Regions from separate parts of the Caulobacter sp. P1_D6 genome, predicted to be linked through region 2. Evidence: predicted binding sites of a transcription regulator. Region 2 holds the regulator's gene; the other holds the start of a gene.
The links. The regulator LexA, encoded in region 2, represses DNA repair genes until DNA is damaged. The targets are predictions, from matches to a motif close to ATGTTCNCNANNTGTTCT.
Positions count from the first base shown of each region.

Region 1: the regulator LexA is predicted to act here: its motif matches at 2,843-2,860, upstream of uvrA (excinuclease ABC subunit UvrA).

Region 1 is NZ_JBFUAW010000014.1:26,138-37,705, reverse strand. It holds gene AC1DYP_RS10120 (ATP-binding protein) at 1-1,679, shown strand, start outside; gene AC1DYP_RS10115 (hypothetical protein) at 1,684-1,878, opposite strand; gene AC1DYP_RS10110 (DUF1223 domain-containing protein) at 2,050-2,775, shown strand; gene uvrA (excinuclease ABC subunit UvrA) at 2,940-5,849, shown strand; gene AC1DYP_RS10100 (hypothetical protein) at 5,846-6,709, opposite strand; gene AC1DYP_RS10095 (hypothetical protein) at 6,719-7,573, opposite strand; gene AC1DYP_RS10090 (hypothetical protein) at 7,585-8,499, opposite strand; gene AC1DYP_RS10085 (glutathione S-transferase family protein) at 8,675-9,289, shown strand; gene AC1DYP_RS10080 (hypothetical protein) at 9,419-10,288, opposite strand; gene AC1DYP_RS10075 (hypothetical protein) at 10,285-11,079, opposite strand; gene trmFO (methylenetetrahydrofolate--tRNA-(uracil(54)-C(5))-methyltransferase (FADH(2)-oxidizing) TrmFO) at 11,278-11,568, shown strand, end outside.
Region 2 is NZ_JBFUAW010000019.1:35,040-46,607, forward strand. It holds gene gltA (citrate synthase) at 1-846, opposite strand, end outside; gene gltX (glutamate--tRNA ligase) at 914-2,350, opposite strand; gene AC1DYP_RS12190 (ComEC/Rec2 family competence protein) at 2,523-4,565, shown strand; gene AC1DYP_RS12195 (glutathione S-transferase family protein) at 4,582-5,229, shown strand; gene AC1DYP_RS12200 (GFA family protein) at 5,281-5,688, shown strand; gene lexA (transcriptional repressor LexA) at 5,836-6,540, opposite strand; gene AC1DYP_RS12210 (DUF5990 family protein) at 6,822-7,241, shown strand; gene trpC (indole-3-glycerol phosphate synthase TrpC) at 7,249-8,037, opposite strand; gene trpD (anthranilate phosphoribosyltransferase) at 8,034-9,062, opposite strand; gene AC1DYP_RS12225 (aminodeoxychorismate/anthranilate synthase component II) at 9,066-9,662, opposite strand; gene AC1DYP_RS12230 (SRPBCC family protein) at 9,837-10,328, opposite strand; gene AC1DYP_RS12235 (ArsR/SmtB family transcription factor) at 10,434-10,751, opposite strand; gene AC1DYP_RS12240 (tetratricopeptide repeat protein) at 10,890-11,568, opposite strand, start outside.

The sequences.
Region 1 (11,568 bases), on a different contig from region 2:
CCTGGCGGATCCTGACCGTGCTGGCCACGACCTACCTGGTGTTCCGGGGCCTGCGCTCGGTGCAGGTCGACCTGACCCAGACCCGTCACGAGCTGGCGCAGGCGTCGGTCCTGGCCGAGGCCTCGGCCCGCAAGATCCGCGAGGCCCACCGCATCGCGCTGATGGCCGAGACCATGGCCGGCATCGGCCACTGGCGCGTGGACATCGCCAGCGGCGTCACGACCTGGTCGGAAGGGGTCTACCGGATCTACGGCCTGGACCCGGCCACCGCGCCGCCGCCCCTGGAGACGCTGCTCCTGCACTATGATCCCGCCGAACGGGACGAACTGAGAGCCCGGCTGCAGGCCGCCGCGGCCCTGGGCGAGCCGTTCGAGCTCGAGCGCCGGCTCACCCGGCGCGACGGCGCGGTGCGCCACGTCGTCTGCCACGGCGCCGGCGAACTGGACGCCAACGGCCGCGTGGAGACCCTGTTCGGGGCTTTCATGGACGTGACCGAAGCGCGGGTCCGCGAGGAGGCCTTGCGCGACGCCAAGCTGCGCGCCGAGGCGGCCGCCGAGGCCAAGTCCGAGTTCCTGGCCAATATGAGCCACGAGATCCGCACGCCCCTGACCGCGATCAACGGGTTCTCCAGCCTGCTGAGCGAACTGGAAGACCTGCCGCCGACGGCGGGCGCCTACGTCCGGCGGGTCAACACCGCCGGCCAGACCCTGCTGGCGGTCGTCAATGACATCCTGGACTTCTCCAAGCTGGGGGCCGGCCACGTCGCGCTGGATCCCCAGCCCTTCGCCCTGAAGCCGTTCTTCGACGATTTGACGGCCATGTTCACCGCCCAGGCCAAGGGGCTGACCCTGCGGCTCGACATCGACCCCGCCGCGCCGCCGGCGCTGATCGCCGACGCCGGCCGGTTGCGTCAGGTCGTGGTCAATCTGGTCAGCAACGCCATCAAGTTCACCGACGAGGGCGAAATCCGGATCAGCGTGGCCTATCACGCAGGGTTCGACATGCTGAAGGTCGCGGTCTCGGACACCGGCTGCGGCGTGCCGCCCGACAAGCGCGAACTGCTGTTCCAGCGGTTCTCGCAGGTGGACGGCTCGCTGAGCCGCCGTCACGGCGGCGCGGGCCTGGGGCTGTCGATCTGCAAGGGGCTGGTCGAGTTGATGGGCGGGACCATCGAGATGATCCCCTCGGCCGGCGGCGGCTCGATCTTCCGGTTCTATGTCGGCGCGACGATCGCGCCGCTGGATCCCGTGGCCGCGCCTCGCGGCCTGAGAAGCGCGGCGTCGCCGACCTCGGCGGCGCGGATCCTGGTCGTGGACGACCTGGACGCCAACCGCGAGCTGGTGCGCGCGATGCTGGAGGCGACCGGCCACCAGGTGTCGGAGGCCGACAGCGGTTCGGAGGCCCTGCGCCTGGCCGCCGACCGGCCGTTCGACCTGATCCTGATGGACCTGCAGATGCCGGGCATCGACGGCTTCGCCTCGGCGCGGGCGATCCGCCAGCAGGACGTCCACAATCGCGAGACGCCCATCATCGCGCTCAGCGCCGACGTGCTGCCCGAGCATATCCTGGCCAGCGCCGACGCCGGCATGAACGGGCATATCGGCAAGCCGATCTCGGCCGCCGAATTGCTGGACACCGTCGCGCGTTGGTCGGGGGTCCGCCTGGGCGGCGAGCCCTAGCGGCTCAGAAGCTCAGCGCGCCCAGGTCGACGATGATCTTGAAAGCCCAGATCGTGCAGGCGATGCAAACCACCAGCGTGATGATGTCGTCGATTTCGGTGCGCTGACGGGCGACCTTGGCGGGCTTGCCGCCCTTGCCCTTGGCCGAAGCCTCCGGCGCCGCCGGCTTCGCAACCTCTTTCGCCGCCGCCTTGGCCACGCTCGATCATCTCCGTCGGCGCGCCCCATGCGCGTCTGCCCGGCCATAGACACCGGCGGTGCTGAAGGTTGCGCTTCCAAAGGCGGTTTATTGTTCGTGAACGCTGTAACCTTGGCCCGTCCCGCCGCGAACTGATCCCCGACGATCACCTGATCGATAGGGATGCGCGACATGACACGGACGATGATGCGGAAGACGGCCTGGGCCAGCCTGGCGGCGGGGACCGCCCTGGCGGTCGCCGTGGGCGCCTGGTCGATGTCCGGCGCGGGCGGCACGCCGCGGCGCCCGGTGGTGCTGGAGCTGTTCCAGAGCCAGGGCTGCTCGTCCTGTCCGCCGGCCAACGCCAATCTCAACGCCATCGCCGACCGACCCGACGTCCTGGCCCTGAGCTTCGGGGTCACCTACTGGGACCAGCTGGGCTGGAAGGACACCTTCGCCAAGACGGCCTACACCGACCGCCAGAAGGCTTACGCGCGCGGCCTCGGCGCCCAGCTCGGCACGCCGCAGATGGTGGTCGAGGGCCGCGAGGACCTGATCGGCACGAACGCCCGTGAGTTGGAAGCGGTCCTGCGCCGCGCCCGCCCGACCATGGACGCCACGGTCGCCCTGTCGCGCGGCCGGGTCGAGATCGGGGCGGGCCAGGCCCCGAAGGCCGGGGCCGACGTCTGGCTGGTGCGCTACGATCCGCGCGTCCAGCAGGTGGCCATCCAGCGCGGCGAGAACAACGGCAAGACCCTGCCCCACCGCGACGTGGTTCGCGAACTGACCAGGCTGGGCGGCTGGAACGGCGCGCCGGTGGGCTTCAGCACCCTGCCGCCCGCCGATCCGGCCTTGCGCACGGCAGTGCTGGTCCAGGCCAGGAACGGCGGCCCGATCCTGGCGGCGGCCCGGCTCTGACACGTTCCCGGGCGCCTGCTGACACCTGATGTCAGCAGTCTGCCGCCACGTCCCGCCACAGCGACATTTGTTCGCACCTTGTTCTTGTGTTAATCGCGGGTCTGCGCCCTACATATAGCCGTCTCGCCGTGGCTCTCCCCACGGCCTCACGCGTTCCGGAAAACATGGCTGAACAACTGAACTTCATCCGCGTGCGCGGCGCGCGGGAGCATAATCTCAAGAACGTCAGCGTCGACATTCCGCGCGGCGAGCTCGTCGTGCTGACCGGCCTGTCGGGCTCGGGCAAGAGCTCCCTGGCGTTCGACACCATCTACGCCGAGGGCCAGCGCCGCTACGTCGAGAGCCTGTCGGCCTACGCCCGCCAGTTCCTGGAGCTGATGAGCAAGCCGGACGTGGACCTGATCGAGGGCCTGTCGCCGGCCATCTCGATCGAGCAGAAGACCACCTCGCGCAACCCGCGCTCGACGGTGGGCACCGTCACCGAGATCCACGACTACATGCGCCTGCTGTGGGCGCGCGTGGGCGTTCCCTATTCGCCCGCGACCGGCCTGCCGATCGAGAGCCAGACCATCAGCCAGATGGTCGACAAGATCACCGCCCTGCCGGAAGGCACGCGCCTCTACCTGCTGGCCCCCGTCGTCCGCGACCGCAAGGGCGAGTACCGCAAGGAGATCGCCGAGTGGCAGAAGGCCGGCTTCCAGCGGCTGAAGATCGACGGCGAGTTCTATCCGATCGAGGACGCCCCGGTTCTCGACAAGAAGTTCAAGCACGACATCGACGTGGTCGTGGACCGCATCGTCACCAAGCCGGGCATGGAGCAGCGCCTGGCTGACTCCATGGAACAGGCGCTCCGTCTCGCCGACGGCCTGGCCGTTGCCGAGTGGGCCAATGTCGAGGAAGGCGAGAAGGAGCCGCGCCGGCTGCTGTTCTCCGAACGCTTCGCCTGCCCGGTCAGCGGCTTCACGATCGCCGAGATTGAGCCGCGGCTGTTCTCGTTCAACAATCCGGCGGGCGCCTGTCCGGCCTGCGACGGCCTGGGCGCCAAGCTGGCCTTCGACGCCGACCTGATCATCCCCGACAAGGACAAGAGCCTGCATAAGGGCGCGGTGTCGCCGTGGGCCAAGGGCCCCTCGCCGCTCTACACCCAGACCCTGCAGGCCCTGGCCCGCCACTACGGCTTCTCGATGGACGAGCCCTGGCACAAGCTGCCGGAAAGCGCCCGCCAGATCGTGCTGCAAGGCTCCAAGGGCGAGAAGATCAAGTTCGTCTACGACGACAACGCCCGCAAATACGAGGTCGCCAAGCCCTTCGAGGGCGTGCTGCCGAACCTGGAGCGCCGCTGGCGTGAGACCGACAGCTCTTGGGTCCGCGAGGAGCTGGGCCGCTACCAGTCCGACACGCCTTGCGAGGTCTGCCACGGCAAACGCCTGAAGCCCGAAGCCCTGGCCGTGAAGATCCACGGCCTGGACATCGCCGCTGTCTCGAACCTGGCCATCCGCCCGGCCCGCGACTGGTTCACGGCGCTGGAAGGCCACCTCTCCGACAAGCAGATGGAGATCGCCCGGCGGATCCTGAAGGAGATCAACGACCGCCTGCGGTTCCTGGTCGACGTGGGCCTGGACTATCTGAATCTATCGCGCGGCTCTGGCACCCTGTCGGGCGGCGAGAGCCAGCGCATTCGCCTCGCCAGCCAGATCGGCAGCGGCCTGACCGGCGTGCTCTACGTGCTGGACGAGCCGTCGATCGGCCTGCACCAGCGCGACAACACCCGCCTGCTGCAGTCGCTGCAGGGTTTGCGCGATCTGGGCAATTCCGTGCTGGTCGTCGAGCACGACGAAGAGGCCATCCTCACCGCCGACTATGTGATCGACATGGGCCCGGCGGCGGGCGTGCACGGCGGCGAGATCGTCGCCGAGGGCAAGCCGGCCGACATCATGGCCAATCCCAACAGCATCACCGGCCAGTACCTGACAGGCGCCCGCGAGATCGAGGTGCCCGAACAGCGCCGCCCGATCAACAAGAAGAAGACGCTTCGCGTCATCGGCGCCACCGGCAACAACCTCAAGGGGGTGACCGGCGAGATCCCGGTCGGCACCTTCACCTGCATCACCGGCGTGTCGGGCGGCGGCAAGTCGACCTTCACGATCGAGACCCTGTACAAGGCCGCCGCGCGCCGCCTGAACAACGCCAGCGACGCCCCGGCCTCGCACGAGCGGATCGAGGGGCTGGAGAACTTCGACAAGGTCATCGACATCGACCAGTCGCCGATCGGCCGCACCCCGCGCTCGAACCCGGCGACCTACACCGGCGCTTTTGGCCCGATCCGCGACTGGTTCGCCCAGTTGCCGGAGAGCAAGGCGCGCGGCTACGGCCCCGGCCGCTTCAGCTTCAACGTCAAGGGCGGCCGCTGCGAGGCCTGCCAGGGCGACGGCCTGATCAAGATCGAGATGCACTTCCTGCCCGACGTCTACGTCACCTGCGACGTCTGCAAGGGCCAGCGCTACAACCGCGAAACCCTGGACATCCTGTTCAAGGGCAAGACCATCGCCGACGTGCTGGACATGACGGTCGAGGAGGCCGCCGACTTCTTCAAGGCCGTGCCGCCGATCCGCGACAAGATGGAGACGCTGAAGCGCGTTGGCCTCAGCTACATCAAGGTCGGCCAGCAGGCCACGACCCTGTCCGGCGGCGAGGCGCAACGCGTGAAGCTCTCCAAGGAGCTCAGCAAGCGCGCCACCGGCCGCACGCTCTATATCCTCGACGAGCCGACCACCGGCCTGCACTTCGAGGACACCAAGAAGCTGCTGGAGGTGCTGCACGAGCTGGTCGACCAGGGCAACACCGTGGTCGTCATCGAGCATAACCTCGACGTCGTGAAGACCGCCGACTGGCTGCTGGACTTCGGTCCGGAAGGCGGCGACGGCGGCGGCGAAATCGTCGCCGTGGGCTCGCCCCAGGACGTGGCCAAGGTCGAGGCCAGCTGGACCGGACGCTATCTGAAGGACGTCCTGGCCCGCCACGAGGAGCGGCGGCTGGAACGCGTCGCGGCGCTGAAGGCGGCCAAGCGGGCCTAGTCGAACACGGCGGCCTGATCGACGATCGGGTCGCCGGCCAGGCGACGCCAGGCGTAGCCGAGCGGCGCGACCTGCACCGCGAAGGCCACGACGTGGATCATCGCGCTGAACGCCATCAGCAGCAGGCTCCGTGGACCAAGGGCGGCGTTCATCGCTTCGGCGACCGACGGATATCGCGTCGCGGCGCGTGGCGCGTTGACGGCAAGCGCATCGGACAACAGGTCTCGGCCGTAGCTGGCGATCTCCTCGATCAAGCCGGCCAGGACCAGTGTCGTGACCAGGATCGCCGCCAATCGCAGATGGCGTCCGCGCGTCAGGTCCCCGGACTTGGCCAGGCGCACCCGGCCATCGGCGACGGTCAGGGGCGCCGCCAGGGCCAGCCGCGCGCCGAACAGCACCAGCACGACGGCCGCCAACCGCCCCAACGCGCCCATGCGCGAGACAATCGGCTCCGGATTGATGGAATACATCATCAACGCCGACATCATCATCGCCGAACCGATCAGCGTCACCAACGTGAACGGGATCGTCAGGGCCAGCAGGCGAAGCTCGTCACCACCGAACCGGGGCCAGGCCCGCCGCTGATCCTCGGGCCGCATTTGAGCGCGCAGCACGGCCGCCAGGGCTACGACCACCGCGATCTGGCCCACGACCAGGCCGCCGGCGGAAAGCTTCAAGGCGATCGCCCCGAACCCCGCTTCCGGATTGGAGCTTTGCACGGCCCAGATCCGCGCGGCGGCGGACGCCACGCCGCTGATCAGGAACACAAACGCCCAGGACAGCGCCGCCGCCGGTCGATGCGCGACCAGCCGGAAGCCGGACAATACACCGTCGCGCCAAGACAGGGTCTGGGATGTCATCGCAGGCCCCTAGTCGAACACGGCGGCCTGGTCGGACGCGCGGTCCTCGGCCAACGCCCTGGCGATGACCGTCGCCGGCGCGGCCTGCAGAACCACGCCAAGGCCGAAGATCAAGCCCTGCAGGAGCAACTGGCCCAGCTGCAAGGGATGGAAGGCCGACTTCAGCACGGCGGTCGTGGCGCCGTAGGCGCTCCATCGCATGGCGGGAAGCTGCTTCACCACGTCGTTCACGGCGATGTTGCCGCCGACGCCGATCAAGAGCGCGACCGCCGTCACCAGGCAGAAGAGGGCGAAAATCTTCCAGCGCCTCTTGCGTGTAAGCCGCCACGCGGCGCGCAGTCGCATTTCCCCGGCCCGCACGGTCATGACGCCCGCCGGCCACAGTCGGCCGGCCAGGCCGAACATCAGGATCACGCCGACCGAACCCGCCGACAACATGATCGCGTCCTGGGTCGCCCCCTCGCTGACGCCCGCCGCCACGCTGATCGTCATGCCGATCGCCATGGTGAGCAGCACGACGAGCAGGCCGGGAACCAGCAGCAGGCTCAGGATGAACAGGCGGGCTTCGTCGCCGCCCAACCGAAGTCCGGAGCCCCGGGCGTCCGGCTTGGCGTCAAGCCGGGCGACCGCCGCTCCGATGATCGCGATCGTCGCGCCGACCACGGCAAGCATCAGGATGACCGTGGACGCCATGCCGGCGAAGTTTGACGACTGGCGGGAGAGATGGACGTTCATGATCGTCATGATCCGTCCGCCGAAGCTGATCAGCGCTCCGACCAAGGCCAGGCCCAGCGTCGCCGCCGGGCGGCGACGCAGCAGGTCAAAGCCCGCGAACGCCGCTCGCGCGAAACCGAAGTCCCCCAACAGCAACGCTCCTAGCCGAAGGTGTCGGAGACGTCGCGGCCCTTCAGCTGGGCGTAGATGGTCGGAGCCGGGGCGAAGACGATCAGCAAGACCAGGATCGACACCACGCCCGAGAACAGCGTCCGCACGATGCCGGCCGGGGTGAAGAACGAGGCCAGTGAACTCATGTCGGGATTGAAGGCGTCGGCCATGGCCGTGAGCCCGCCGCCCAGGCTGGCGCCGATCACCGCGATGATCACCAGCAGCAGCGCATAGACGACGACCGCCAGGACCAGGGCGACGAAGTAGGCGCCGAACAGCGGCCAGAACTGGCCCTTGGTCAGGTCCCAGGAGTCCCGGATGCTGACCTTGCGCGTATCGAACGTCAGGACGCCGGCGAACGACAGCCGCACCGCCAGGAAGACCATCGCCGCCAGCACGCCGAGGAACAGCAGCACGCCCAGGATCACGCCGATCGCGGCTCCGCCGACGGCGATGCCGATGCCGATGACGACCCCCGCCACGATCACCAGGCCGAAATAGGCGGCCAGCAGGATCAGGTTGACCAAGAGCAGCACGGCGGCCTGCCGCAGCTCGTCGGCGCCGATGCGCAGGTGGGCGCCGGCGCTGTCCTGGGGCCGCAGCACCAGGCGATTAACGCCGGCCAGCAGGATCGAATAGACCACCAGGCTGTAGAGGGCGGAGAACAGGAACAGCGGCCCCATGCCCTCCATGGCCTTGAGGGTGGCCTGGGGATCGGTGCTCTGCTCGGCGCTGAGCTCCAGCATCGCCGCCATCTGCGGACCGGCCAGCTTGATGGTGGCGATGCTGACGATCACCGAGGCGACCGTCATCAGCACCACCCATACGCCCACCGTCTTCAGATGCTCGCGCACCAGACGAAAGCCCGACAGCGCCGCGTCGGTGGCCGAGAATTGTTGTTGCATGGTCTGTTTCGCCCCTCAAAGCCCATCACGCCTAACAAGGTTCGCGGCCGCGCGACAGTCCCGCTTGGATGTTTGCCCGCCAGGATGTTTGCACTGTGCAAACGCGTCGGCCAATTCTAACGTTCGTTTGAAGCGGTCGAAACAGGCCGCGCGAAGGTCGCTCGAGGAGGATGTCATGAAGCTCTATGGCGAGGCCAATCCGGCCCCCAATCCGCGCCGGGTGCGCATCTTCGCGGCGGAGAAGGCGCTGGACCTGCCGGAGATCCGGATCGGCATGCGCCAGGGCGGCCACAAGTCGCCCGAGCACAAGGCCCGCAACAGCCTGGGCCAGGTGCCGGTGCTGGAGCTGGACGACGGCGAGATGATCAGCGAGAGCGTCGCCATCTGCCGCTATCTGGAAGCCCTGCATCCGGCCCCGCCGATGTTCGGGACCTGCGCCCTGACCCAGGCGCGGACCGACATGTGGGTGCGCCGGCTAGAGTTCCAGGTGATGGTCCCGGTCGGCATGTACTGGCGCCACGCCCACCCGCTGACCGCGTCGCTGCTGGTCCAGAACCGCGAGTTCGGCGAGTCCAACAAGCCGATCGCGGCCAAGTCCATGAACTGGCTCGACCGCGAACTGGCCGACGGCCGCGAATGGATCGCCGGCGACGCCTACGGGATCGCCGACATCGTGGCCCTGACCACGATCGACTTCGCCGGCTTCATCGGTCTGGACGTCCCGGAAGAGGCCGAGCGCCTGAAGGCCTGGCGCGAGCGGGCAAGCGCGCGGCCGAGCGCGGCGGCTTAAAATCCATTGTCATCCCGGACGAGCGCGCAGCGCGAAGATCCGGGACCGACGCCTGAGCGCATGCGCTTCCGGCGGTCCCGGATAACGGCTTCGCCGTTTCCGGGATGACAGCCCTTTTGAGAGGCGAACCTAGGCGGCGGCCGGCGCCAGTTCGCTTTCGTGCAGGTCGTAATAGGCCCTGGCCGGCGCGGCGGTCAGGATCACCATCTGCACGGTGAAGAAGAACGGCGCCAGCAGCAGGGTGGCCAGGCCGGACAAGGCCAGCATGATCGGGTTGGTGATGCCGCCGGAGAAGGTCAGGATCAGCCCCGAAACCACGGTCTGCGCCACGCCGACCAGGATCGTCAGCACCACCGCCAGGGCGTACATGCCCAGCAGGTGCCAGAAGTGGTGGTCGGTCAGGGTCCAGGTCCGGCGCAGGTCCAGCTTGCCCTCGGCGAAGGTGGTGATCGACAGCAGCGACAGGCGGATGCCGGCCCAGATCGACAGGCCCGCCACCGCGATGGCCCCCAGCACCTCGACCCAGCGGTTGGTCTCGACCGCGCCCAGGCTGATCAGGCCGGCGCCGATCAGCACCAGCACGGCGCTGGGCAGGGCGGTGACGACCAGGGCCACGACCCAGCCGACCAGGGCGACGACGAACTGCCGCCCTTCCTCGGGACCGACCCGCAGATAGGCCAGGCGCCGTTCCTGCGGTCGCACCACCGCGCGCATGATCGCCACGCTGATCACCGACTGCAGGGCCACGGCGAAGGCGATCAGCGGCAGCAGCGTGCCCTTGCGGCGGGCGACGATGTCGAACAGCTCGCGCAGGTCGTTTGTCCGCGACAGCAGCGCCAGGTCGGCCCGCACGGTGCCGCCGAACGCGAAGGCGACCACCAGTCCCAACACGACCAGCATCGCGAAGTAGCAGGCGGCCCAGGCCAGCACGACCAGCGGCTTGCGGCGCGTCATGCGGACGCCTTCGAGGGCGGCTTGGACGGGCGAGAAGGTGGTCATGTCCGGAGGGTTCCAGGGGTCGGGGCGGGCTGCAGTCGATAGACGTCGACCAGGGCCGCGGTCCAGACCGGGATGAGGTAGAAGAAGACCAGGGCGACACTGACCAGTTCGGGGACCAGCGCGCCCTCCGAAAAGCCGGCGATGGCCCGCAGATAGCCGATGGCGACCACCAGGATGACGGCCGGCGCGGCCAGGACCGCCCCCGCCGCCGCCAGGACCAGCACCACGCCGCGCGTGCGACCGAAGGCGCTGAGCACCTGGATCCTGTCCAGGTCGACGGTGGCGGCCGGGGCCAGGGACAGGCGCAGGAACAGCCAGATCATGATCGCCGCCGACAGCAGCGGCGGCAAGCCGGCGGCCAAGGCGCCGGGCCCGTCCAGCGCGCCGCGCCAGGCGTCCAGCGAGGTGATGTCCAAACCGGGCGCGTTGCTCTTGGCCACGCCCACGACCACCGCCCCGACCAGCACCGCCAGCACGGCCATCACGACAGTCAGGATGACGGTGACCAGGGCCTGGACCGCCGCCAGCCGCCACTCCTGGGCGCCCCAGCGCAAGCCCTTCCAGCCGGCGGGACCGCCGAACGCGGCGCGGTACAGAGCGCCGTAGGCCAGGGTCGTCGCGGCCAGTTCCAGCGGCAGGCCCAGGAAGGCCAGGGCCGGCGGCAGGGCGCGGGGCAGCAGGCCGAGCGCGGCGCCCACGACGAGCGCGCCCCAGCAGCCCCGCACGCCCGGCGCCCATCCCGCCATCCCGGCGCGAACGGTCCGCCCGATCGCCGCCGATCCCTCGCCCATGAAGCCCTCTCCCGTCCGCTGCCCGCGCGGACCCCAATCCCAGGAGTCATAAGCGGTTCGCCCCCCCGCTTGGCGACGAGTCGCGGCGGGTGTCACGCTGAATTTCACCGGACGTGGCCCTGGCGCCGCGCCCGTACGCTCCGATAGCGGACAACACGCGGGTTCCGCCGCGCGACCGCCGGGGGTATGAGGGCGCCCATGAGCACTTCCCCCCATTCCGCCTCCCCCGTTCACGTCATCGGGGGCGGCCTGGCCGGGTCCGAGGCCGCCTGGCAGATCGCCCAGGCCGGCGTCCCGGTCGTCCTGCACGAGATGCGTCGCGACGTGCCCTCAAGCAGCGAAGCGATAGGGCCGACAAAAGTGCGGACCGACGCGCATCAGACCGACGGCCTGGCCGAGATGGTGTGCTCCAATTCCTTCCGCTCCGACGACTGGCAGTTCAACGCCGTCGGCCTGCTGCACGCCGAGATGCGCAAGCTGGACTCGCTG
Region 2 (11,568 bases):
CTCGACCGTGCCGATCTCTTCCAGCATCTCCAGGGCTTCCTGGTTGGCGCCGCCGTGCGACGGGCCCCAGAGGCAGGCGATGCCGGCGGCGATGCAGGCGAACGGGTGAGCGCCCGACGAACCGGCCAGGCGGACGGTCGAGGTCGAGGCGTTCTGCTCGTGGTCGGCGTGCAGGATGAAGATGCGGTCCATGGCGCGGGTCAGGACGGGATTGGGGACCCAATCCTCGGCCGGCACCGAGAAGCACATGCGCAGGAAGTTCTCCGAGTACGACAGCTCGTTGCGCGGCGTCACGAACGGACGGCCTTGCGAGTACTGGAAGGCGCGCGCGGCGATGGTCGGCATCTTGGCGATCAGGCGATGGGCGCTGATCTCGCGTTGCTTGGGATCATCGACGTTCAGGCTGTCGGCGTAGAAGGCCGACAGAGCGCCGACCGCGCCGGTCATCACGGCCATCGGGTGGGCGTCGCGGCGGAAGCCCTGGAAGAAGCTGTCGAACTGGGCGTGCAGCATCGTGTGGTAGGTGATGTTGCGTTCGAACTTGGTGAATTCATCGGCCGTCGGCAGTTCGCCGTTCAGCAGCAGGTGGCAGACTTCCAGGAACGAGGACTTCTCGGCCAGCTGGTCGATCGGATAGCCGCGGTGCAGCAAAATGCCGGCGTCGCCGTCGATATAGGTGATCTTGCTTTCGCACGACGCGGTCGAGGTGAAGCCCGGATCGAAGGTGAAGTGGTCGGAGTCGGCGTAGAGCTTACGCACGTCCAGCACGTCCGGACCCGTGCTGCCCTTGAGGATCGGCAGGTCGTAGTTCTTTTCGCCGATCGTCAGCGTGGCTTTGTCGGTCATGCGAGAGACCCCTTCAAGAGTGGAACGGTCAGTCCAGTTTTCGATTTCGCGGTTGCGTTATAGCGCCTCATGCGCGCGACGCCAGGGCGTCGTCAAGTCGCCCCAGAGACTCGTCGCGGCCGAGGGCGGTCATGATCTTGTTCAGGTCGGGCGCCTGGGAGCCGCCGGTGAGGATTCCGCGCAGCGACGGACCGAACTTGCCAAAGCCCACGCCCTCGGATTCCGCGAAGGATTTCAACAGGGTTTCCAGCTCCGACACGCCCCAGACCGGCGCCGCGCCCAGCTGGGCGCGCAGGCGGATCAGCCGCTCGACGGTCTCGTCGGTCAGTTGCTTGACGGTCTTTTCCTCCAGCGCCAGCGGACGCACCTTCAGCGCGAAGGCGCAGTGCTCGGCCAACTCCAGGATGGTCTTGGCGCCTTCCTTGACCTGCGGCACCACGGCCAGCAGGCGCGCGGCGGCGTCGGCCGGCAGCTCGGCCTTCTGGGCCTGCAGCGCCTTTAGCGTCAGGTCGGCCAGGCGGCCGTCCTCGGCCACGCGCAGGTGCTGGCCGTTGATGAAGTTCAGCTTGGCCCAGTCCAGGCGGGCGGGGGCCTTGACCACGTCCTTGACGTCGAACCAGCTGATCGCCTGTTCGTCGCTGAACACCTCGTCGTCGCCGTGGCCCCAGCCCAGGCGGGCCAGGTAGTTGCGCATGCCCTCGGGGATGTAGCCCATGTCGGCGAATTCGCCGACGGCCTGGGCGCCGTGGCGCTTGCTGAGCTTGGCGCCGTCCGGGCCGTGGATCAGCGGGATGTGGCCGAAGGCCGGCAGGGTCCAGCCGTTGGCCTGGTAGATCAGGGTCTGGCGGGCGGCGTTGTTCAGGTGGTCGTCGCCGCGGATCACGTGGGTGACGCCCATGTCGTGGTCGTCGACCACCACGGCCAGGTTGTAGGTCGGAGCCCCATCCGCACGGAGCAGGACCAGGTCGTCCAGGTCGGCGTTGTTGAAGGTCACTGGGCCCTTGACCAGGTCGTCGACCAGGGTCGTCCCCTCGGTCGGACCCTTGAAGCGGATGACGTGCGGCAGGCTCGGGTCGTTGGGGGGCGGGGCGTCGCGCCAGGGCGAGCGCAGGGCCGGCCCGCCGGCCCGGGCGGCTTCGCGGGCGGCGGCCAGTTCCTCGACGGTCATCCAGCAGCGATAGGCGCGGCCGGCGGCCAGCATCTCTTCCACCACCGCGCGGTGGCGGTCGGCGCGGCTGTACTGGAAGACGACCTCTTCGTCGGATTTCAGGCCCAGCCAGTCCAGGCCCTCGAAGATGGCGGCGACGGCCGCCTCGGTCGAGCGCTCGCGATCGGTGTCTTCGACGCGAACAAGGAACTTCCCACCCGTATGGCGTGCATATAACCAGTTGAACAGCGCCGTGCGCGCGCCGCCGATGTGCAGGAAGCCGGTCGGCGACGGGGCGAAGCGGGTGACGACGCCGGAAGCGGTCGTGCCGGAAGTGGTCGGGGGGGAATTGGTCATAGAGATCAAGGCTGACGGACTGGAGGCCGGTGGAACGGCTAGGACCGCGACATCGGATAGATCCGCTGGCGGCTGGGCGGGGCGTCTTAGCACGCGTCTTCGCGCGCTTCCTAGCCTGGGAGCGGTAACAGCTTCGCTGATCGGTGAGATCGCCGCCAATCGCGAGCGCTGGATGCTGTGGTCGCCCGTGGCGCTCGGCCTGGGCGCGGCCGGCTATCTGGAACTGAAGGCCGAACCGTCCTGGGCGCTGCTGGTCGGAACGGCGGCGGGATTGGCGCTTCTGGCGTGGCTGGTCGGGCGACGCTCGGCCAGCGGCCTGTCGGTCTTGCTGGTGCTGGCGGCCTTCCTGGCGGCCGGGGCGGTGGCGGGCAAGGTCCGCTCGCATGCCGTCGCCGCGCCGATCCTGGCGGGCGAGCGGACGGTCATGACGATCGACGGCTTCGTGGTCGACGTGGTCAGCCCCGGCGCGGGCGGGCCGCGCCTGCTGATCGCGCCGGTCCAGATCAGTCGTCTGGCGCCCGAAGACACGCCCAAGCGGGTGCGGGTGACCGTCGAGGCCGAGGACATTCCCGCGCCGGGCCAGGCGGTCCGCCTGCGGGCCATGCTGGGACCGCCGCCGCCGCCGGCCGCGCCGGGGGCCTACGACTTCGCCCGCGACGCCTGGTTCCATGGCGTGGGCGGCGTCGGTTTCGCGATCGGCCAGTCGCGGCCCACGGCGCTGGACTCGCCGCCCTGGCGGCTGCGCGTGGCCATGGCGGTCAACGCCTTCCGCTGGCGGCTGGCAAGCCGCATCGTCGACGACATGGGCCCCGAACGCGGCGGCATCGCCGCGGCCATGGTCACCGGCCACGAGGCCTGGATCACCAAGGATCAGACCGAGGCCATGCGCGCCTCGGGCCTGGCGCACATCCTGTCGATCTCGGGCCTGCACATGGCCATCGTCGGCGGCTTCGCCTTCGGCCTGGTGCGCCTGCTGATCGCCGCCTGGCCGTGGGCGGCGCTGCGGGTTCCGGGCAAGAAGGTCGCGGCCCTGGCGGGCCTCGCCGCCGTCGGGACCTATCTGGTGATCTCCGGCGCGCCGCCGCCGGCCATGCGAGCCGCGATCACCGCCACCGTGGCCTTCGCCGCCATCCTGTTCGACCGCCAGGCCATCACCCTGCACGGCCTGGCGATCGCGGCGCTGATCATCCTGCTCGTCCAACCCGAATCCGCGGGCGCGCCCGGATTTCAAATGTCGTTCGCGGCCACCGCCGCTCTGGTGGCCTTGGCCGAGGCCTGGCCGCGCCCGGTGCGCGAGATCTCGGCGCCCTGGTGGATCCGGGCCATCCAGGGCTCCCTGAGCTGGCTGGCGGTCAGCGTCGGGGCCAGTTTCGTGGCGGGCATGGCGACGGGACCGTTCGCCATGCAGCACTTCAACCGCGTGGCCGTCTGGGGCTTGCCGGCCAACCTGGCGGTCGCGCCGCTGTCGTCGTTCGTGATCATGCCGTTCCTGGCGCTGGGCGCGGCCTTGGAGGGCTTCGGCCTGGGCGAGCCGTTCCTCACCGTGGCCGGCTGGGGCATCGGCGCGATGATGTGGATCGCCGAGGGTTTCGCCAACGCCGGCGGGGCCCAGCACGTGGTGGCCAGCGGCCCGCCGTTCACCCTGGCCCTGGCCTTCGTCGGATTGATGCTGCTGTGCCTGTGGCAAGGCCGCCTGCGCTGGCTGGGCGTGCCTCTGGCTCTGGCGGTGGCGCTGTGGCCGCGCGCGACGCCGCCCGATGTCTGGATCGCCCCGGACGGGACCACGGCGGCGGTGCGTCAGGGCCGCGAGGCGGTGTTGCTGCGTCCCGACGCCCGCCGCTTCGGGGCCGAGCTGTGGGGCCGCCGCCGGGGCCTGATCGTGCCGGAAAGCGCCGCGCCCAGCCCGCTCTACGTCTGCGAGCGGCGGTCCTGCGCCCCAGCCGCCGATGCGCTCGTGGCCTTGGCCCTGTCGTGGAGCAAGTCCGCCCCGGACTTCGAGACCCTGGCGACGATGTGCGCCGAGGCGGAGATCGTCGTCCTGCGCGGGGCCGCGCCGCCCATCCCGCCGGCCTGCCGCGATCGGATCGTGCTCGACGCCGACGACTTCGCGGCCGGCGGTGCGGCCGAGCTCTATCGGCGCGGCGGCGAATGGTGGATCGTTTGGGCCCAGCCGTTGCGAGGCGTCAGGCCCTGGACCGGTGTTTCGGAGCGCTAGACATGCTCGAGGCCAGATGTTGAGAGTTTGGGGCCGGCGCAGTTCGGCCAATGTCCAGAAGGTGCTGTGGCTGGTCGGCGAGCTGGACCTGCCGCATGAGCATATCCCGGCCGGCGGCGACTTCGGCGGGCTGGACGAGCCGGCGTTCCGGGCGATGAACCCGCACGGCAAGGTTCCGGTGATCGCGGACGGCAAGGTCATGGTCTGGGAGTCGCACGCCATCCTGCGCTACCTGGCGGCCGCCCATGGCGCGGACCGGTTCTGGGCCGCCGATCCGGCCGCCCGGGCGGCGGTCGACGGCTGGATGGACTGGGCGCAGACCGCGCTGCAGCCGGCCTTCCTGAGTGGCGTGTTCTGGGGCGGCTATCGCACGCCGAAGGCCCAGCGCGACGAAGCCGCCGTGGCCAGGGCCCTGGATCAAACCGCTCGTTGCCTGAGCCTGGTCGACGCACAGTTGGCGGACCGCCCCTTCGTCGTCGGCGAGACCCTGTCGCTGGCGGACATCGCCATCGGCGCGCACCTCTACCGCTATTTCGAGCTGGAGATCGAACGACCCGCCTTGCCGGGCCTCCAGGCCTGGTACGAGCGCCTGCGGGCCCGTCCGGCCTACCGGGAGCATGTGATGGTCCCGTTCGGCGAACTGAAGGGCCGGCTGGCTTTCTGAGCCCGAAGGCGAGGTCGGGCGTTAGGCCTGGAACGAACGACGGAGGCGATCATGGAGCGGCAAGGCGGCTGCGCCTGCGGGGCGGTGCGATACGTGGCTGAGGGCGGACCGCTGCGGGTGGGGCTGTGCCACTGCATGACCTGCCGCAAGCGCCACGGCGCGCCGTTCAACGCCTTCGCGGCGTTCCGGACAGACCGGGTGCGGATCGAAGGTTCGCCGGCGATCTGGGCCGGCGCCGAGCACGGCCTGCTCCACGGCTGTCCGACCTGCGGCTCGCCGCTGTTCTGGACGGCGGAAGGCGAGGGCGACGGCGAGATCGAGATCCATCTGGGCGGGCTGGACGACACCGGCCAGTTCACGCCGCAGTACGAGGTCTGGGTGAAGCGGCGCGAGCCGTGGCTGCCGCCGCTGAACGTGCCGCAATATGTGGAGAACCGGCCGGCGGGGATGGCGTCTTGAATGCCAAACCCCCGCTCATCCCGGCGAACGCCGGGACCCAGATGGGATGGCGGAGCGCTCAAATAGAAAGGCGCTGAGTCCGTCCAATCAGACTCAGCGCCTTACGATCTGGGTCCCGGTGTTCGCCGGGATGAGCGGATCGAAAACCTAATGATAGCGCCGGATCAGGCCCACCAGCTTGCCCTGCACCTCGACCTGGTCGGGGCCGAAGATGCGGGTCTCGTACTTGGGATTGGCGGCTTCCAGGGCGATCGAGCCGCCCTTCTTGCGCAGGCGCTTGAGGGTGGCTTCCTCGCCGACCAGGGCCACGACGATCTCGCCGCTGTTGGCGGTGTCGCCCTTCTTGATGATCACATAGTCGCCGTCGAGGATGCCGGCCTCGATCATCGAGTCGCCCTGGACCTCGAGCACATAGTGCTCGCCGCTGCCCAGCATGGTCTCCGGCACCGGCAGGCGCTCGCGTTCGTGCTGGATGGCGTCGATCGGGGTGCCGGCGGCGATGCGGCCGAGGATCGGCAGCTCGCGGGTGGTGTCGGCGGCGATCGGCGCGCCCGGCGCCGACGGCGGCTGGCCGCCGCCTTCCAGCACCTGTGGCTTGAAGGTTCCTCGACCCTTCGGCGGCGCGGCCGCCGTGGCCTGCTGGGGCAGCTTGACCACTTCCAGCGCACGGGCCCGGTGGGCCAGGCGGCGGATGAAGCCACGCTCTTCCAGCGCCGTGATCAGCCGGTGGATGCCCGACTTCGACGCCAGGTCCAGCGCCTCCTTCATCTCGTCGAAGGAGGGGGAGACGCCGGTCTCCTTGATCCGCTCGTGGATGAACATCAGCAGCTCGTGCTGCTTGCGCGTGAGCATGTCCGGCCTCGCCAGTCGTCGCGGAACAAACCGCAAACCTCTGTGAATGTTCTCTAGGTGTTCTTCGTTGATGTCAAGTTAACGGTGTTCGCCGGGAGGGCGGGCGAATTCCCGAGGAAATACAGAGGCCGGACTGGGGCGAAGCGGGGCGAACGGGTGATCAAGGCCGCCCCGGAGGGAATCAGGCGGCGTTGACCCCGCCTGGTGGGACCTGTCGCGGATTGCGGACCCTGACGGAGTCCGGCTACGGAGTCGGAACGCGCGGCAGGTTGGAGAACCGGATGGCGACGGGCGAGACGATCACGCTCAGGCTGACGATCCAGGACCCCGTTCCCGGATGCGCTTACAGCCTGCAGGACAAGAAGAGCCAGGCCGTCGGTCAGGTCGTCGCCGGCGGCGGACCACTGTCGTTCGACGTTCCCGTGCGCGTCGCGCCGGGACCGAAGTTCCTGGGGGAGTTCGTCCGCAGCGAAGGACCGGAACGGCGCTTCGTCTACATCGCCATCGGAGGCCAGGCGGGCGCGGGGGCGTCGCCCTGGAGCCGGCGCGCCAAGATCGACATCCACACGCTGCCGACCGACCTGCTGGATCAGGCGCTGGCCGGCAAGGTCTTGGAGGCCTGCTTGCCCGGAAGGGACAAGGACGGCGGTCCGGCCTGCGCGACGGTGCGCCCGCTACGACCCTGGCGGGTCGCGGACTGACCGGGTCCTAGCCCAGCAGCGCCTTCGTCGCCGACGCCACGTCGGCCTGGCGCATCAGGCTTTCGCCGACCAGCATGGCCTTGGCGCCGGCCGCTTCCATGCGCACCGCGTCGGCGGCGACGAACAGGCCGCTCTCGGTGACCAGCAGGGCGTCCTTGGGAGCCTGGGCGGCGAGGCGTTCGGTGACGGCCAGGTCGACCACGAAGCTCTTCAGGTCACGGTTGTTGATCCCGACCAGGGTCGAGCCCAGCTTGCCGGCCCGGTCCATCTCGGCCTCGTCGTGCACCTCGACCAGGGCGTCCATGCCCAGGCGCGCGGCCTCGGCCATCAGGTCGGCGGCCAGGGCGTCGTCGATCATCGCCAGGATGACCAGGATGGCGTCGGCGCCCAGGGCGCGGCTCTCGGCCACCTGCCAGGGGTCGACCAGGAAGTCCTTGCGGATGCAGGGCAGGGCGACCGCCGCGCGGGCGTCGATCAGGTAGCCGTCGGCGCCCTGGAAGCTGGGGCCGTCGGTCAGCACGGACAGGCAGGCCGCGCCGCCGGCGGCGTAGGCGCGGGCCAGGGCCGGCGGATCGAAGTCGGCGCGGATCAGGCCCTTGGACGGCGAGGCCTTCTTGATCTCGGCGATCAACGACAGCTTGCCGGGCGCGTGGTGCGCCTCCAGCGCGGCCTTGAAGCCGCGCGGGCCGTTGGCGGATCGGGCGGCGGCGTCGACCTGGGCGAACGACCGGCGACGCTTACGATCGGCCACGTCCTCGCGCTTGTAGGCGGCGATCTTGGCGAGGATGTCGGTCATGCGGTCACTACTTCGGTATTGGTGGCGGCGACCAATCCGGCCAGGGCGGCCTGGGCGCGGCCGTCGTCGAGCACGGTGCCGGCCAGTTCCACGCCTTCGCGCAGGGTCTCGACCCTGTCGGCCACCAGGAAGGCGGCGGCGGCGTTGAGCATGACGATGTCGCGATAGGCGCTCTTTTGGCCGCCCAGCAGGGCGGTCAGGGCGGCGGCGTTGAAGGCGGGATCGCCGCCGGTGATGTCGGCCAGGGCCGCGCGCGGTAGACCGACGGCTTCCGGGGTGATCGTGAACAGCCGCAGGGACCCGTCGCGCCATTCGGCGACCTCGGTCTCGCCGGTTGTGGTCAACTCGTCCATGCCGGCCCCGTGCACCGACCAGGCCCGCTCGGCTCCGAGCGCACCTAGGGCCTTGGCCACCGGTTCGACGAAGCGATGGGCCGAGACGCCCACCACCTGGCGCTTGGCGCCGGCCGGATTGGTCAGCGGGCCCAGCAGGTTGAAGATGGTGCGGAAGCCAAGCTGCTGGCGGATCGGCGAGACGTGCTTCATCGCGCCGTGGTGCGACTGGGCGAACAGGAAGCAGATGCCGGCCGTATCGAGCGCGTGGCGCTGCTGGGCCAGGCTGGCGTCGATATTGACCCCCAGGGCGGCCAGGACGTCGGCGGTGCCCGACTTGGAGGTGATCGCCCGGTTGCCGTGCTTGGCGACCTTGAGGCCGCCGCCGGCGGCCACGAAGCCCACGGCGGTGGAGATGTTCAGGGTGTGCAGGCCGTCGCCGCCGGTGCCGCAGACATCGATGACGTCATACGGGTGCTCAAGGTGGATGGCCGCGCGGCGCATGGCGCGAGCGCAGGCGGTGATCTCGCCCACGGTCTCGCCGCGCAGGCGCATGGCGGTGACCGCCGCGGCCACCTGGGCCGGGGTCGGCTCGCCGCGCAGGCAGGCGGCGAAGAAGATCTCGGCGTCGTCCTCGTCGAGGGTCTGGCCGTCGGCGAGCTTGGCCAGCAGAGGCTTGAAGGCGTCCGACATGATCTAGACCCAGATCGCCGCGTCGCGCTGGACCTTGGCCAGGTCCAGGAAGTTGGCCAGCAGCTGGTGGCCGCCCTCGGTGGCGATGGACTCGGGGTGGAACTGCACGCCGTAGACGGGACGGGTCTTGTGCTGCACGCCCATGATCTCGCCGTCCTCGGTCCAGGCCGTGATCTCCAGGTCGTCGGGCAGGGTGGCCTTGTCGACCGCCAGGCTGTGATAGCGGGTGGCGATGAACGGGTTGGGCAGGCCTTTGAACACGCCCTGGTCGTTGTGGAAGATCTTGCTGGTCTTGCCGTGCATCACTTCCTTGGCGCGGATCACATCGCCGCCATAGGCCTGGCCGATGGCCTGGTGGCCCAGGCAGACGCCCAGGATGGCCAGGTCGTCGGGCGCGCCGCGCAGCAGCGGCAGGCAGATGCCGGCCTGGTCGGGGGCCTTGGGGCCGGGCGACAGCAGCACCGCGTTCGGCCGCAGGCCCAGGGCTTCCTGCACCGACAGGTCGTCGTTGCGGTGCACGACGGTGTCCGCCCCCAGCTCGTTCAGGTAGTGGACGAGGTTGTAGGTGAAGCTGTCGTAGTTATCGATGACCAGGATCATGACGCCGCCAAGCTCTTGAATGGACCGCCCGAACGCTGCGGGCCCTGCGCGGTCGTGGACGCAGGGTACATCGTTCAGTTCAGCTCGGGTTGCAAGGCCTAGGGCTCGGACCTGGGCCAACGGGACGGCGGCGTGACGCCGCCCGCTGGCGGTGGTGATCCGGCGGCCGACCAATCAGGCCGGCAAGCCCTCGACATGGCGCGCCAGCTTTTCGAGCGTCTGATAGCCGTATTCGACGGCGCCGAAGCCGATGCCCGCGTCGCGCTGCGCCTTGGTCGGATGGATCTGACGCAAGGTGATCACGGTCTTGCCGTCGTCCTGTTCGTCGAACGTGATGGTCGTCCGGAAGCGGCCCGGATCGTCGTCGGTGTCCAGGCCGTGATCGAACTCGATCAGGGTCGGTCGCTCGATACGGAGGAACTGCATCCGGCTGGACCAGCACTGGCCGTCCGGCGCGGTCATGTCGAAGCGCCACAGGCCGCCGACACGGATGTCGATCTCCTTGGTCTCGATCTCAAAGCCGGCGGGGCCAAACCAGTGCGGCAGATGTTGCGGGTCGGCCCAGGCGGAAAACACGATGTCGCGCCGCGCATCGATGACCCGCGAGAGAACGATTTCGCGATCGAGCGCCCATTGCGAAAGCGCGGCGTTGGTGGACGAGGTCATGATCGGATCCTTCGATTGGGATGGATGTGTTGGGGCGTCGATGACGCTTTCGAACCCCGGAGATCGTGGTCGCGGCGAGCCCGCCGTTCGTGGAGCTCGATCGTTTCAGCCTTCGCTTCCGGGCTTCTTCTCGATTGTCTTCACATAGGCCTCGAGCTGATCCAGGCGGGCCTCCCAGACCGCACGGTGCTCGGCCAGCCAATGTTCGGCCTCGGTCATGGCGGCCGGCTTCAGGCGGCAGGTGCGGACGCGCCCGCTCTTCCGGGATTCCACGAGGCCGACGGCCTCCAGAACCCGGACGTGCTTCATCAGGCTGGGCAGCGCCATGTCGAAGGGGCGGGCGAGTTCGCCGATCGAGGCGTCGCCCTCGCCCAGGCGCGCCAGGACGGCTCTCCTGGTCGGGTCGGCGAGGGCGCCGAACACAAGGTCGAGACTCGATGATAAGTTATCCATGTGGCTAACTATCTGTGCGTGTCGACGGTTGTCAATAACAGTTATCTGATTGGCTAACTAAATCGCGCGGAGCGAGGCGGCCGCCTAGCCGCCTAGCCGCCTAGCCGCCTAGCCGCCAACCCGCTTCGCCAGAGCCGCCGCCATCGCCGCCACGACGCTGTCCCAATCGCCGTGCGTGGGCTGTCGGAACTGACGCAGGTCCGCGTACCAGGGGCTGTCCTCGCGCCCCAACTCCCACCGCCAGCAGGTGTCGAAGCGGTTCAGCAGCCAGACCGGCGTGCCGATGGCCCCCGCCAGGTGGGCGACGGCGGTGTCTACGGTGATCACCAGGTCGAGATTGGCGACCACGGCGGCGGTCTCCACGAAGTCGGTCAGGTCGTCGCAAAGGTCGAGCAGGGCCATGCCGGCCGGCGGGATCCTGGCCTGGGCGGCGGGGGCGTCCTTCTGCAGCGAGACGAACGAGACGCCGGGAACGGCGGCCAGGGGCGCCAGGGCCGCCAGGGTGACCGAACGCTTGCGGTCGATGGCGTCGGCGTGCGGCTCGCCCGGGCGCAGGCCGCCGGCCCAAACCAGGCCGACCTTCAGGCCCTTCAACGAGGTTAGGCGCTGCGCCCAGGCCGCCACGCGGTCCGGATCGGGGCGCAGGTAGGGCGCGCCGTCGATCGTCTGGTGGTTCTGGTCCAGCACGCCGGCCAGGCTGAGCAGCGGCAGGTGGGCGTCGAAGGCGGGCAGGGGATCGCCGCGCCCGATGACCTCGATCCCCGGCCATTGGCCGCGCAGCAGGGAG